2 regions of the Sphingopyxis sp. BSN-002 genome follow, and region 2 is predicted to be linked to the other one. Evidence: riboswitches for the same ligand, from Rfam matches in the RefSeq annotation. Region 2 holds a riboswitch; the other holds the start of a gene.

Region 1 (7,506 bases), 180 kb from region 2:
ATCGGAATAGGCCAGATCGCGATCGGTCGTCGCAACGAGGTTCAACGGCTTGTTCGCCAGATAATCCTCGATCTCGGGATCGGCGATCGGCGATGTCTTCGCATTGATCAACTCGACCTTGCGCGCGTCGATGTCGAGCGCGACGACCGTGTTGCGCTGGGCGAGCAGAACGGCGTTCGAAATTCCGACATAGCCGGTTCCGACGACAGCTATTTTGGCTGGGGGCAAAGACTTATCCTCTTATCGGGTTCGGCGCCGTCCCTAGCAGGGGGGGCGCGGCGGCTCAACCGATCAGGTGCCGCAATAGGTCGTATACGGCCCGAACCCGGTGGGCGCGGGCCCGGCGAACAAGGCCCAGACGGGACGCGGCGTATAGGGATTGCGCACGACCTCCAGCAGTTCCAGCCATGGCGCCAGGTCGCCCGTTTCCGCGGCGCCAAGCGCCGCCTCGACCAGATGGTTGCGCGGGATGTAGACGGGGTTCACCGCGTCCATTGCATCGGCAATCTCGAGCGGACCGATAGCCTCGCGCTCGATATGCTCCCACCATTCGGCAATCCACGGCGCCATTGCGTCGGGCGCCGGCAACAGACGTTCCAGCATGCTCCCGTCGCCGCGCAACAGCATCGCGAGCGCGCGGAAAAACGAGGTGAAGTCCACACCGTTGGTCTCAAGCGCGTCAAAAAGATTGTCGATCAGCGTCGCATCGTCGGCGCTCTGGTCGAGGCCGAGCTTGAAACGGATCAGCGCGTGCCAGACGGTACGGAACCGTTCGGGAATCTCGTTGACGATATCCTTTGCCGCTTCGACGTCGGCGGGATCGACGGCGTGGATCGCGGGCAACAGGGCCTCGGCGAAGCGCGCCATGTTCCAGTGCAGCATCTGCGGTTGGCGGCCATAGGCATAGCGGCCGTTGGCATCGATCGAGCTGAAGACGGTGTTCACGGAAAAGCGGTCCATGAAGGCGCAGGGGCCGTAATCGATCGTCTCGCCGCTCACCGCGACATTGTCGGTGTTCATCACCCCATGGATGAAGCCCACGCCCAGCCACTGCGCGACAAGATCGCACTGCAGGCCGATAACGCGATTGAGCAGGGCCAGATGCGGATTGGCCGTATCTGCAAGATCGGGAAAATGACGGCGGATCACATAGTCGGAGAGCTGGACGACATGATCGGCGCCGAAATGCGCCGCGAAGAACTGGAATGTCCCGACGCGGATATGGCTGCTCGCGATGCGCGTCAGCACCGCCCCCGGATGCGCCTGCTCACGCTGGACCCGGTCGCCGGTCGCGACGGCGGCGAGTGAACGCGTTGTCGGGACGCCGAGCGCAGCCATCGCCTCCGACATCAGATATTCGCGCAGCACCGGTCCGATCGCCGCCCGGCCGTCGCCGTTGCGCGAGAAGGGCGTCGGGCCCGAACCCTTGAGCTGGATGTCGAAACGCTCTCCATCCGGCGTGACGACCTCGCCGAGCAGAAGTGCCCGGCCGTCGCCGAGCTGGGGCGAGAAATGACCGAACTGATGCCCGGCATAGGCGAGCGCGAGCGGGTTGGCCCCGCCGGGCAACTCCTCGCCCGAAAATATCCGTGCGAGTTGTTCGTCGGTTGCGCCGTCGAGGTCGATCCCGAGCCGCTGCGCAAGCTCGCGATTGAATATGAGCAGCTTCGGCGCCGACGGCTTTGCTGCCTCGGCGGGGGCATAGAAGCCCTCCATGCTGTCGTGAAAGCTGTTGTCGAACGCGAAATCCATGGCGCCCTATGTCGAGCGTTCGCGCCCTTTATGCAAGTGGCCGGGCCGCCTCAGCGCCCCGGCCCCCTTCATTCAGCCGTCGATATCGAGCCCGAGCGCCAGGCGGCCGCTCAGTTCCTTCTGCGCCGGCTCCTGCAGCGGGTGGAAGCGTGCGCCCTGCACATCGCGGAACGCGCGTTCGATCGGCGAGCCCTTGTAGAAGGCGCTGCCGCCCGCCAGTTCGATCGCCAGCTCGGCGGTGCGGATCGCGGCGCGGCCCGCAATCGTCCGCCCGGTCATCACCCGGCTCGTCGTCTCGGGGTCCGGCGATGCCACCTCGGCGGTCGCGATCATTGATGCGACCGCTGTCTCGGCAGTCCAGAAGCTGTTCTGCATCTCGCCGGCGAGCGCAATCAGCGCCGGGTTTGCCGGCTTGCGCTTCGCCGCTTCGAACGCCGCATCGCGCGCGCCCTCGGCAACGCCCAGATAGGCCGAATAGATCAGCGGAAAGGCGATCATGCTGATGATGTGGAACAGCGGATGCCATTTGCCCTGCGGACGCCGGCCCGACACCGCGGCGTCGGCCAGGAACACATCCTTCAGCTCGACGTCGTGCGATCCGGTGCCGCGCATCCCCATCGTGTCCCACGTATCGAGGATCGTGACGCCCTCGGCGCTGAACGGGACGCCGAAGTGGAGCACGCTCGGTCCCGCCTCGGGATCTTCATAGACCGCGCTGGTCATCAGGATGTTGCCCGCCTGACAGCCGCTCGAGAAGACCTTCCGCGCGTTGATCAGGAAGCCGCCTTCGACCTTGGTCGCGCTGCCCGAGCCTTGCAGCCAGTCCGATCCGCCGCTCGACACGAGCACCAGATTCTCGGCCGCCACCCGGCGCAGCAGCCCGTCGGTCGGCGCCTGCATATGCTGCCAGCGCCACGCCGCGACCGCGACCTGATGACAATGCATCGAGAAGGCGAGCGCGGTGGAGCCGCACGCCGCGCCAAGGCGGCGGACGACGCCGCACAGCGTCGCATAGTCGAGTCCGTCGCCGCCAAGCTCGACCGGCACCGCGGCGCCGATCAGCCCGGCTTCGCGGAGCAGATCGTAATTTTCGGCAACGAAACTGCCGTCGCGGTCGTGCGCCGCGGCGGACGCACCGATCTTCGCAGCGATCTTGTCGGCGAGTTCGAGCCAATATTGGGGGGTCTTCGTTTCAGTCGTGGCAAGCATGTTCATCTCCATTGGTATCCCTTGCTGACGACGGCCTCTGAAGATTGATGCTCCAACACGATAGTTCAGGAACTGAATCGCCCCCGATACAGAAACTGAACTCGCCTCTTCGGCGACTCATAAGGTATAGCGTCCGCCGAGGAGCTTATCATGGCGAATACCAGCTATGGCCAATTCTGTCCGGTCGCGATGGCGGCCGAGGTGCTGTGCACGCGCTGGACGATCGTGCTCGTCCGCGAGCTCGCTGCAGGATCGACCCGTTTCAATGACTTGCGGCGTGGTGTCCCCCGCATGTCCCCCGCCCTGCTGTCGCAGCGGCTGAAGGATCTGGAAGCTGCCGGCATCGTCTATCGCGCCCCGGTGCCGAGAGAATCGGGCGTCTTCGATTATCGCCTGACCCGCGCCGGACAGGAGCTCGCCCCCGTCGTCGAGGCGTTCGGAGTCTGGGGCAAGCGCTGGATCGACGGCGACCTGTCGCTCGAAAAACTCGATGTGCAATTGCTGATGTGGGACATGCGCCGCGGCCTCGTGCTCGACCCGATGCCCGACCGCAAGACGATCGTACAGTTCCGCTACACCGACGTCCCCGCCGACCGCCGTTCATGGTGGCTCGTCGTCGAACCCGGCGACGAGACCCAGCTCTGCTCGGTCGACCCCGGTTTCGACGTCGATCTCTATGCCGCAACCGACCTTCGCACGATGACCGCGATCTGGATGGGCTACGACCGCGTGACCGATGCGGTCGGCGAACGCCGACTGATTCTCACGGGCGACGATGACCTCACCGACAGCATCGAATCCTGGCTGGGTCTCAGCCCTTTCGCCAAGACCGCGCCGGTCAAGACAGTCGAAGAGGCGCTCTGACGCTGCGGCATTTGTCCATTGCGGCGCACAAAAAGCTCTGCTAGCCGCCCGCCTCGTGACCTCGGGTTGCCCGGAGACGGGCATGAAAAGGGAAGATCCGGTGCAAATCCGGCGCTGCCCCCGCAACTGTAACCGGCGAGGTGGATGCACTCCGTGCCACTTGGGCGACTGCCTTGGGAAGGCCCGCATTCACTGCTGACCCGGCAGCCAGGAGACCTGCCAGAGCGTCGCCGTTATCTGCGCGCGGGCGGGGTGCACCGGGAGCAGGCGGGGATTCTCGCGTGACGGCAAAGGCCGTTACGTTTGGAGAATCCGCATGAAGACCCGTATTTTGACATCCACCCTGTCGCTCATCGCCGTCGCGGCGGCGACACCCGCTTTCGCACAGGAAAGCGTGACCGGCAGCGAAGACAGCACAATCACCGTCATCGGTGCGCCGCTGGCTGCCGATGAAAGCAACGCCTCGGTCTCGGTGATCGATGGCACCGACATCCGCCGCGCCCAGAATGGTTCGGTCAGTGACCAGCTCGTCCGCCTGCCCGGCGTCAGCTTCAACCAGAATGGCACCCTCGGCGGTGTGACCAACATCCGCATCCGCGGGGCCGAAGCCGAGCAGACGCTCGTCCTGATCGACGGCGTCCGCGTCGGCGACCCCTCGTCGCCCGGCGGCGGCTTCGATTTCGCCAATCTGATGCTCGGCAACATCGACCGCGTCGAGGTGCTGCGCGGCGCGAACAGCCTGCCGTGGGGCAGCCACGCGATCGGCGGTGTGGTCGCAGTGACGACCACCAATGCAGGCGCAGCCGAAGCGGGCGCGACAAGCGGCCAGATCGGCGCCGAATATGGCGCGCGCGACACGGTGCGCGCGAACGGTCAACTCCGCACCTCGCTCGGTGCCTCGCAATTCGGCATCGGTGGCGGCTACACCCGCACCGACGGGATCAGCAGCGCGGCCGTCGGCACCGAGCGTGACGGCTATCGCCAATATTCGCTGAACCTCACCAACCGCACCGAGATCGGCAACACGCTCGTCTTCCGCGCCTTCGGCCTCTATGCCGACAGCCGCGTCGACCTCGACGGCTTCAGCTTTTCGCCGCCCTATGGTCTGATCGACACCAACGAGTTCCAGAAGACGCGCGAACATTATGCCGCGGCAACGATCGAGCATCGTCCCGGCGGCAACGACAGCACGACCGGCTTCTCGCACAAGCTCCAGTTCGGTTTCGCCGACGTCAATCGTGACAACTACAATCCCGATTTCGGCACCGCACCCAGCTTCACCGCGCGCGGCCGCAACGAACGGCTGAGCTACAGCATCGACTGGGCCGCCATCGCGCAGCTTCGCGTCCTCGCGGGCGCCGAGCGCGAATGGACGCACGCCTTCACCGACGACGGCTTCGCGGCGGACAATGGCAAGACCGCGACGACGTCCTTCTGGGGCATGCTCGTCGGCAAGCCGACCGAGACGCTGTCGCTCACCGCGGGCATCCGCCACGACGATCACCGCGATTTCGGCGGCGCCACAACGCTGGCGTTCGACGCAGGGCAGAAGATCGGAGATCTCGTCACGATCCGCGCCAGCTATCGCGAAGGCTTCAAGGCCCCGACCCTGTTCCAGCTCTCCGACAGCGCGGGCGCCTATGGCAATCCCGACCTCGCGCCCGAACGCGCGCGTTCGTACGAGATCGGCCTCCGCTTCGGCGACGGGCAGCAATGGTTCCTCGACGTCGCGGCTTTCCGCCGTAACAGCCGCAATCTCATCGATTTCGTCACCTGCCCGACGACCCCGAACCCGCTGCCCGCGATCTGCGCCACCGGCAACCGCCCGTTCGGAACCTATGACAATATCCTCCGCGCCCGCGGCGAAGGGTTCGAGGTCGAAGGCGGCGCGAAGATCGGCGAACAGCTCGAGCTGAACGCCAACTATACGCTGCTGTCGGTCAAGGATCGCACCCCGGGTGGCTTCTATGAAGGCAACCGCCTCGCGCGGCGTCCGAGGCACCTCGCCAACGCCGAACTCGCGTGGACGCCGGGCGGCGCGCTCGATGGTGCCGACCTGTCGGTCGCGGTACGCTATGCAGGCAAAAGCTTCGACGACCGCTTCAACTCGGTCGAGCTCGACGACTATGTCCTCGTCGACCTGCGCGCGAGCTATCCGGTCTATGCCGGGATCGAGCTGTTCGGCCGCGTCGAGAATCTGTTCGACGAGGATTATCAGACCGCCGCCGGCTACGGCACCGCGGGCCGCTCGGCCTATGTCGGGGTCCGCTGGGGCTTCTGATGCGGGGGGCAGCGGCTCTCGCTCTGCTGGTGGCCCTTACGGGGTGCCAGCAGCGTGCGCCGCTGCCCGCATTGCACGGGGTCGCGAGCGTCGATTTCTGCGCCGACCAGATGACGCTCGGCCTGCTGCCGCGCGATCGCATCCGCGCGGTGTCGTTTGAAACCGACAGCGACGCGAGCTTCTCGAAGCCGCTTGCGGGGGGCCTTCCGCGCCTCCGCCCGCAGCTCGAGGATATCGTCGCGCTGCGGCCTGCGGTCGTGGTGCGCTCCTATGGCGGCGGGGCCAAGCTCGATCGCCAGCTTGAAGCGATCGGTATCCGCGTGGTCCAGCTCGGCTTTCCCATGACGCTCGACGACGTCCGTACTGACGTGCTGCGCGTCGGCGGGGAACTCGGCGCCGGAAAGCAGGCACAGCAGCGTATCGCAGCCTTCGACGCCGAACTTGCTGCTGCGAGGCGTCAGCCCGCGCACGGCGGAACGGCGCTCTATGTGACGCCGGGCGACGTTACGACGGGCCCCGGCAGCCTGGTGGCCGAGGTCATAGGCGCCGCGGGATACAAGCCGTATCGCGCCGAGCCCGGTTGGGGCACGCTGCCGCTCGAACAGATGGTTCGCAAGGCGCCCGACGTCGTGTTCCGCGCCTTCTTCGACAGCGCACGTTACCGGCAGGATTACTGGACCTCGTCGCGCCATCCTGTCGTCGCCGAAGCATTGGCGAAGGCCATCGACGTCGAGGTGCCCGGCGCGTGGATTTCGTGCGGCAACTGGCTGACCGGCCATGCCGTCGCCAAACTCGCGGCGGCAAAGGGAAAAACGACATGACGCTGCGCCTCAACGCCCTGCTTGCGCTGCTTCTGCTGCTTGCCGCCCTGCTCGCGCTGATGACCGGTCCCGACGGCATCTCCCCGCGCCTGATCGCCGACTGGCTGAACGGCAGCGATCCTGCCGCGTCGATCATCATCGCCGACATCCGCCTGCCGCGCGTCCTCGCCGCCGCAGTCGTCGGCGCGGCGCTCGGCCTGTGCGGTGCGGCGTTGCAGGCTCTCACCCGCAACCCGCTTGCGGAGCCGGGCATCCTCGGCGTCTCGGCCGCGGCGACTCTCGGCGCGACCACGACGCTCTATTTCGGCCTCGCCGCGCTTTCGCCGTGGATTCTGCCGCTCGGCGCGATCGCCGCCTCGGCGCTCGTCACGGCGTTGCTCGCGGCGGTTGCCGTGCGCACGCAGGGGATGGCGAGCCTGATCCTGACCGGCGTCGGCCTGTCGAGCCTCGCCGGCGCGCTGATGGCGCTGATCCTGAACTTCGCGCCGAACCCCTTCTCGCTCTCCGACCTCGTCAACTGGACGCTCGGGTCGGTCGCCAACCGCTCGCTGTCCGATCTCGCGATCTCGGCACCGCTCG
Region 2 (7,506 bases):
GCCGCGCCGACCTCATCCGCACCAGCTTCGACAGCCTCGAAGGCGCGAAAACCGCGATCGTCCACGTCTATAACGCGGTCAGCCCCGCCTGGCGCAAGATCGTCTTCGGCATGGAGATGGACGAGATCAAGGGCATCGCGATCGAGGGCGCGAAGCAGCTCCGCGACAATGCCGCGCGCCTGCCCGGCACCGACTGGCGCTTCGAATACAGCCCCGAAACCTTCTCGACCGCCGAGCTCGATTTCAGCATCGCCTGCTGCGAGGCGGTGATGGATATTCTCCAGCCGACGACCGACAAGCCGATCATCCTCAACCTGCCCGCGACGGTCGAGGCCTCGACGGCGAACATCTACGCCGACCAGATCGAATATTTCTGCAAGAACTTGCCCAATCGCGACCGCGCGATCATCAGCTTGCACACGCACAACGACCGCGGCACCGGCGTCGCGGCGGCCGAACTCGGCCTGCTCGCGGGCGCCGACCGCGTCGAGGGCTGCCTATTCGGCAATGGCGAGCGCACCGGCAACACCTGCCTCGTCACCATCGCGCTCAACATGTACACGCAGGGCGTCGACCCAGAGCTCGACTTCTCGAACATCGACGAGGTCATCCAGACGGTCGAATATTGCAACAACCTGCCCGTCCACCCGCGCCACCCCTATGGCGGCGAGCTCGTCTACACCGCCTTTTCGGGCAGCCATCAGGACGCGATCAAGAAAGGCTTCGCCGCGCGCGAACGCCAGAATGACGAGCGCTGGGAAGTCCCCTATCTGCCCATCGACCCCGCCGACCTCGGCCGCAGCTATGAAGCGGTAATCCGCGTCAACAGCCAATCGGGCAAGGGCGGCGTCGCATGGGTGCTCGAACAGGACAAGGGCCTGAAACTGCCCAAAAAGATGCAGGCAAGCTTCAGCCATGTCGTGCAGGCGCTGGCCGACCAGACGAGCCGCGAACTCGGCGCCGAGGATATCTGGCACGCGTTCGAGGGCCAGTATCTGACCACCGAAGCCAAACGCTTCCAGCTCGTCGACTGGTCGGAGACGCATTCGGGCGCCGACCGCATCTTCGCCGGCAAGCTCACCATCGACGGCATGCAGCGCAGCGTCAGCGGCCGCGGCAACGGCCTGATGTCGAGCGTCATCGCGGCCTTGAGCGAAAGCGGCGGCCCGGTGATGGACATCGTCGACTATAGCGAGCACGCGATCGGCCAGGGCAGCAATGTGCAGGCCGCGGCTTATGTCGAGTGCCGCACCGCGGACGGCAAAAGCCTGTTCGGATGCGGGCTCGATACCGACGTCGCGACAGCCAGCGTGCGGGCGATTTTGTCGGCAGCGAATGGGGCTTAAAGGCTGGGCCTTCGACCAATCGCGCAGCGATTGGTCGAAGGAACGTTAGCCCCGCACGATCCCCGGAACTAACCGGCACATATCCCCGCCCCCGGCAGCCACCACTGGACGCCGCGGCTCCAGCGCGAGTTTCTGGAGGCTTTCGCTACCAACGGGTCGGTGAAGATTTCGGCGGCGAAGGTTTGCATGTCGCCCGCCGCCGTCTATCAGCCGGACAGCGGCCCGAGGGCGCGGCGCTCCGGATCGGCTGCGCCGCGGCGCTGCTGATCGCGCGCCCGGCGACGGCTTACTACCCGCAAAACCACGGCCGGATGGCACCCGATCGGCGTCAACCTTGACTTTTCAAGGAAAACCGCCCATATCCGGGAAGCTAACGTCGCATGCGACGGAATTTGACGGCCCCTTGGGGCAGACTCTTCCCTTCACACGCTACCAGCTCCGCCGGTGCTTTTGCCGGTGGATTCCCTGTTTTCGTGAAAGGAAACACCCCATGCCGATCGGCACCGTAAAATTCTTCAACCAGGACAAGGGCTATGGCTTCATCGAGAATGAAGACGGCTCGGGCGACAGCTTCGTCCACATCACCGCGGTCCAGGCCGCGGGCATGGACACGCTCAACAAGGAGCAGCGCGTCTCCTACGAACTCGAAACCGGCAAGAACGGCAAGACTTCGGCAGTCAACCTCCAGTCGGCCTGATCTTGGCCAAGGAGGAACTGATGACCTTCGAGGGGCAGATCGACGAGATCCTGCCTGACGGTCGCTTCGGCGTCGTGCTCGAAAACGGTCATCGGGTCATCGTCTATACGGCGGGCCGGATGCGGCGTTTCCGCATCCGGTCGGTCGTCGGCGACGCTGTGCGCGTCGAGATGACGCCCTATGACCTCAGCAAGGGCCGCCTCGTCTACCGCGAACGCGGGGGCGGGCCGGTTCCGCCGAGCCAGCGCAAACGGCGCGGGCTCTGAACGAAGAGAGCCAGCGCAAACGGCGCCGGCTCCGAACTGCAGGGATCGGCGCATCCGGCGCCGGTCTCCAACAACAAAACACGTAAAATCAAAGATAAAGATGATGACTATGTATACGAATATGAACTCGATTTTTCCCGCTCTGCCCGCGCTGTCGCTGGCCGGCAAGGCCCAGACGGCCAGTCCGTCGCGCCGCCGCCGCCCGACGCTGTCGCGCCGCGAGCTCCGGCGTATCATCGCCGATATGGTCGACTGATCGACCGTAAGCGCCAAGGAAGCAGCCATGTCGGCCACTACCGATTTCTATATCGCACAGGCGGACAAGTGCCGGACCGAGGCCGACGCCTCGCCGCTGACGCAGGTCCGCGACCGCAATCTGCGCGCCGCGGCGGCGTGGCAGGCGATGGCCGACAAGCTGCTCCACAGCGAAAAACTGCGCGCCGACAAGGAACGGCTTGCCGCGATCGCGGCCACCCCCGACGCGGGCTGATCGCCCCGACCATGATATAAAGAATTCTTTATATCATGGTTGACACGGCCGCCGCGCCGCCTATGCTGAAGACTGTCGAGGTTCTTCGCGCCGTTCGTACGGCACGAAGCTAAGACGGGAAGCCGGTGCGAAACCGGCGCTGCCCCCGCAACTGTAAGCGGCGAGCGGCGGTCACCATGTGTCACTGGTTCGGCAAGGAACCGGGAAGGCCCGACCGCAGCACTGACCCGCGAGCCAGGAGACCTGCCTCGTCAGATACGTCCTCCGGCGGGGTGTCCGGGCTGGCCGATGCATGGCTGCGCCCCGTCTTGCCTTTTGGGGTGCGGATCACCGTGCCGTCGCGTCCGTCCGCCGCCCTTGCCCAACGCAAGGTGCTGAAAACATGACCGTCGCCGTCGCCACCCTCGGCTTCCCCCGCATCGGCCTTCGCCGCGAACTCAAGCATGCGCTCGAAAGCTACTGGTCGGGCAAATCGACCCTCGCCGACCTGCAAAGCGCCGCCGCCGGCCTCCGTGCGCTGAACTGGAACCGCCAGAAAGCGCTCGGCGCCGACATCCTGCCGTCGAACGACTTCTCGCTCTACGACCATGTCCTCGACACCAGCGCGCTGATCGGCGCCGTCCCGCCGCGCTACGACTGGGCGGGCGAGAGCGTCGACCCCGACCTCTATTTCGCCATGGCCCGCGGCGCGCAGCAGCCCGCCGCCTGCGGGCACGCCCATGGCGGCGACACGACGGCGATGGAAATGACCAAATGGTTCGACACCAACTATCATTTCCTCGTCCCCGAACTCGTGGCCGGCCAGAGTTTCCGCATCGCCTCGACCAAGATCTTCGACGAATATGAAGAGGCCAAGGCACTGGGTTATCAGACGCGCCCCGCCCTCCTCGGTCCCGTCAGCTATCTGATGCTGGCAAAGGGCAAGGCGGTCGAGCCGCTCGCCCTGCTGCCCCGGCTCCTCGAGGTCTACGCCGAAATCCTGTCGCGTCTCGCGGCGCTGGGCGCCGACTGGGTACAGATCGACGAACCCTGCCTTGTCCTCGACCTGACCGATGCGCAGCGCATCGCCTTCGAACGCGCCTATTCCGCGCTCGCCACCCGCGGGCCGAAGCTGATGCTCACCACATACTTCGGCGGCCTCGGCGACAATCTCGACCTCGTCGCAGAGCTTCCGGTACACGGCCTTCACCTCGACCTCGTCCGCGCCCCCGACCAGCTCGAGCCCGCGCTCGCGAAGCTCCAGCCGCATGTCCTGCTCTCATTGGGCGTGATCGACGGCCGCAACATTTGGCGCGCCAACCTCCCCGACCTCTACTGGCGCCTCAAGGCGCTCGCGGCCCAGCGCGACCTCATCCTCGCGCCGTGCTGCTCGCTCCTCCACGTCCCCGTCGACCTCGCGCTCGAAACGTCGCTCGACCCCGAAATCGCCCAGTGGCTCGCCTTCGCCGTGCAAAAGGTCGAGGAACTCGCCGCACTCGCCAAGGCGCTCAACGAAGGCGAGGACGCGAGCTTCGCTGCCTTCTCCGCCTCGCGCATCGCCGCGGTCGCGCGCCAGACCTCGCCGAAGATCCACGACCCGGCGGTCACCCAGCGCCTCGCCGCCCTCGACGCTGGCGCCACGAACCGCGCATCCCCCTTCGCCGCCCGCCGCGAAGCGCAGCAAGCGCGCCTGAACCTCCCCGCCTACCCCACCACCACCATCGGCAGCTTCCCGCAGACCCCCGAAGTCCGCAAGGCCCGCGCCGCACACCTCAAGGGCGAGATCGACGACGCGGCCTATGCGCAATATCTCCGCGTCGAAACGCGCGCCGCGGTCAAATGGCAGGAGGAGATCGGCCTCGACGTCCTCGTCCACGGCGAGTTCGAGCGCAACGACATGGTGCAATATTTCGGCGAACAGCTCGCCGGCTTCGCCTTCACCCGCGCCGGCTGGGTGCAAAGCTATGGCTCGCGCTGCGTCCGCCCGCCGATCCTCTACGGCGACGTCTCGCGCCCCGAGGCCATGACGGTCGACTGGTGGCGCTATGCGCAGGACCAGACCGACAAGCCGATGAAGGGCATGCTCACCGGCCCGGTGACCATCCTCAACTGGTCCTTCGTCCGCGACGACCAGCCGCGTGCGGAAAGCTGCCGCCAGATCGCGCTTGCGATCCGCGACGAGGTGCAGGACTTGGAGGCCGCCGGCGCCGCGATCATCCAGATCGACGAAGCGGCTTTGCGCGAAGGCCTGCCGCTCCGCCGCAGCGAATGGCAGGCCTATCTCGACTGGGCGGTCGAAAGCTTCCGCATCGCCGCCAGCGGCGTCCGCGACGACACCCAGATCCACACCCATATGTGCTATTCGGAGTTCAACGACATCATCCGCGCGATCGGCGCGATGGACGCCGACGTCATCTCGATCGAGACCGCACGGTCGCAGATGGAGCTGCTCGACGCCTTCGCCTCCTACGCCTATCCCAACGAGGTCGGCCCCGGCGTCTATGACATCCACTCGCCGCGCATCCCCGCGGAGCGCGAGATGACCGACCTGCTGACGCTGGCCGCAAAGCATGTCCCCGCAGCGCAGATCTGGGTGAACCCCGATTGCGGGCTCAAGACGCGCAAGTGGGACGAGGTGCGCCCCGCGCTGATCGCGATGGTCGCCGCGGCGAAATCGATGCGCGCCCGCGCGCTCGTGAAGGAGGCCTATCTTGCCAAATGATGCCGCGCACAACGCGATGCCGACGGGCCAGCCCGCCGTCCGCGTCACCGCCATGCCCGCCAACGCCAATGTCTATGGCGATATTTTCGGCGGCTGGCTGATGGCGCAGATGGACCTTGCCGCCTCGTCGGTCGCGTCGCTCCACGCGCGCGGCCGCGCGGTGACGATCTCGGTGGAGGGCATGTCCTTCCACCGCCCCGTCTTCGTCGGTGACGAGGTCTCGGTCTTCGGCCGCCTCGTAAAGGTCGGGCGCACCTCGATGCACGTCGAGGTCGAAACCTGGGCACGCGACCGCCATTCCGAGGATAGTCACAAGGTGACGCAGGCGATCTTCATCTTTGTCGCCGTCGGTCCCGACCGCAGACCGCGGGCGGTCCCGCCGGCCGCGCCAGGCTAAACCGCGCCGATGCCGAGCGGCGCCATCCCGCGCAGCCGTTCGGCATCGCGTGAGGGCGGTGCGCCGAACGCGCGGCTATATTCGCGGCTGAACTGCGACGCGCTCTCGTACCCAACCGAATAGGCCGTGCGGCTCGCCTCGGCCCCGCCCGCCAGCAGGCGGCGCGCCGCATGGAGCCGCAAGGTCTTCTGATACTGCAACGGGCTCATCGCGGTCGCCGCCTTGAAATGCCGGTGGAACGACGCGACGCTCATCCCCGCAATCTCGGCGAGCGCATTGGTGCGGAGCGCCTGATCATAATGCGCCCGGATCCACTCGATCGCCCGCCGCACCCGCGACAGCCGGCTGTCGTCCTGCGCAATCGCGCAAAGCTGGTGCCCCAGCGGCCCCTGCAGCAGGCGATAGAGAATCTCGCGCTCGCGCATCTGCGCCAGCATGCCGATGTCGCCCGGCCGGTCGAGCAGCCCGAGCAGCCCCGCCCAGGCGTCGAGCAGGTCGGGAGTCACTTCGGACACTGCAAAGCCTGCCTGATCGGCCTCGGCGGGTTCGGTGCCGATCGCCTCGGGCGGCATGCTGGCGATCAGGTCGGTCAACACCGCACGGTCGATGCGCAGCGCGACTGCGATATAGGGTTTGTCGGGGGTCGCCTCGATCACCTTGCCGACGGCGGGCAGGTCGAGCGAGGCGACAAAATAGCTCGACGCGTCGTAGGTGATGACCGTGTCGCCGATGACGACGCGCTTCGTCCCCTGCAGGATCAGGCAGGTGACGGGTTCATAGAGCGTAGCGGTGCCGCTCGTCGGTCCGGTCATCCGGCTGATCACGACGCGCGGGATCGGCGCCTCATAATATTGGGAATCCACGTGCCGCATTACCTGCGACCGGAGCGAGTCGAGCCTGTCCTGCATGGCACCAACATCGGATGCACGCCCGCGAAGCGCAAGCTGCGCAACATCAGCGTGGCACGCATTGAGAGAAATAGGCAAGCGAACGCCATGATCGGGCAGCGGAAACGGGCGCAGCGCGCTTATCTTGTCCGGGTCAGGGCACCCCCTCCTCCGCCCTGCATCCCAAGGAGTTCCTCATGACCCAGTTCAATGCCAAATCGACCACCGACGACGTGCTGGCCGGCGTCGACCTGTCGGGCAAGCGCTTCCTCGTCACCGGTGTGTCGGCCGGGCTCGGCGTCGAAACCGCGCGCGCGCTCGTCGCCCACGGCGCCGATGTCGTTGGCGCCGCGCGCGACCTTACCAAGGCCGAAGCCGCGACCGCCGTCGTCCGCGACGCCGCAGCTGCCGCTGGCGGCAGCTTCGAGTTGATCCAGCTCGACCTCGCCTCGCTCGCCAGCGTCCGCGCCGCCGCCGATGCGCTCGTCGCCGACGGCCGTCCGTTCGACGTCGTCATCACCAATGCCGGCGTGATGGCCGCGCCCTTCGGCAAGACCGAAGACGGTTTCGAAACCCAGTTCGGCACCAATCACCTCGGCCATTTCACCTTCGTCAATCGCATCGCGTCGCTGATCAGGGACGGCGGGCGTCTCGTCAGCCTCGCTTCGTCGGGGCATCGCTTCTCGAACGTCGATCTCGAGGATCCCAACTTCGACCGCGGC

The links. A riboswitch is a leader RNA that binds a small molecule or an ion and turns the genes downstream of it on or off. The one in region 2 is predicted to bind cobalamin.
Region 1: linked by a shared signal. The riboswitch ahead of L7H23_RS03770 (TonB-dependent receptor) and the one ahead of metE (5-methyltetrahydropteroyltriglutamate--homocysteine S-methyltransferase) in region 2 are both predicted to bind cobalamin.

The regions. Positions count from the first base shown of each region.
Region 1 covers NZ_CP091804.1:749,237-756,742, forward strand. The annotation lists gene L7H23_RS03750 (nucleotide sugar dehydrogenase) at 1-228, opposite strand, end outside; gene L7H23_RS03755 (protein adenylyltransferase SelO) at 292-1,752, opposite strand; gene L7H23_RS03760 (acyl-CoA dehydrogenase family protein) at 1,825-2,961, opposite strand; gene L7H23_RS03765 (helix-turn-helix domain-containing protein) at 3,112-3,825, shown strand; cobalamin riboswitch at 3,872-4,064, shown strand; gene L7H23_RS03770 (TonB-dependent receptor) at 4,142-6,106, shown strand; gene L7H23_RS03775 (ABC transporter substrate-binding protein) at 6,106-6,927, shown strand; gene L7H23_RS03780 (iron ABC transporter permease) at 6,924-7,506, shown strand, end outside.
Region 2 covers NZ_CP091804.1:931,171-938,676, forward strand. The annotation lists gene leuA (2-isopropylmalate synthase) at 1-1,346, shown strand, start outside; gene L7H23_RS04660 (cold-shock protein) at 1,837-2,043, shown strand; gene infA (translation initiation factor IF-1) at 2,046-2,309, shown strand; gene L7H23_RS18505 (hypothetical protein) at 2,431-2,565, shown strand; gene L7H23_RS04670 (hypothetical protein) at 2,593-2,799, shown strand; cobalamin riboswitch at 2,861-3,065, shown strand; gene metE (5-methyltetrahydropteroyltriglutamate--homocysteine S-methyltransferase) at 3,182-5,500, shown strand; gene L7H23_RS04680 (acyl-CoA thioesterase) at 5,517-5,897, shown strand; gene L7H23_RS04685 (AraC family transcriptional regulator) at 5,894-6,769, opposite strand; gene L7H23_RS04690 (SDR family NAD(P)-dependent oxidoreductase) at 6,982-7,506, shown strand, end outside.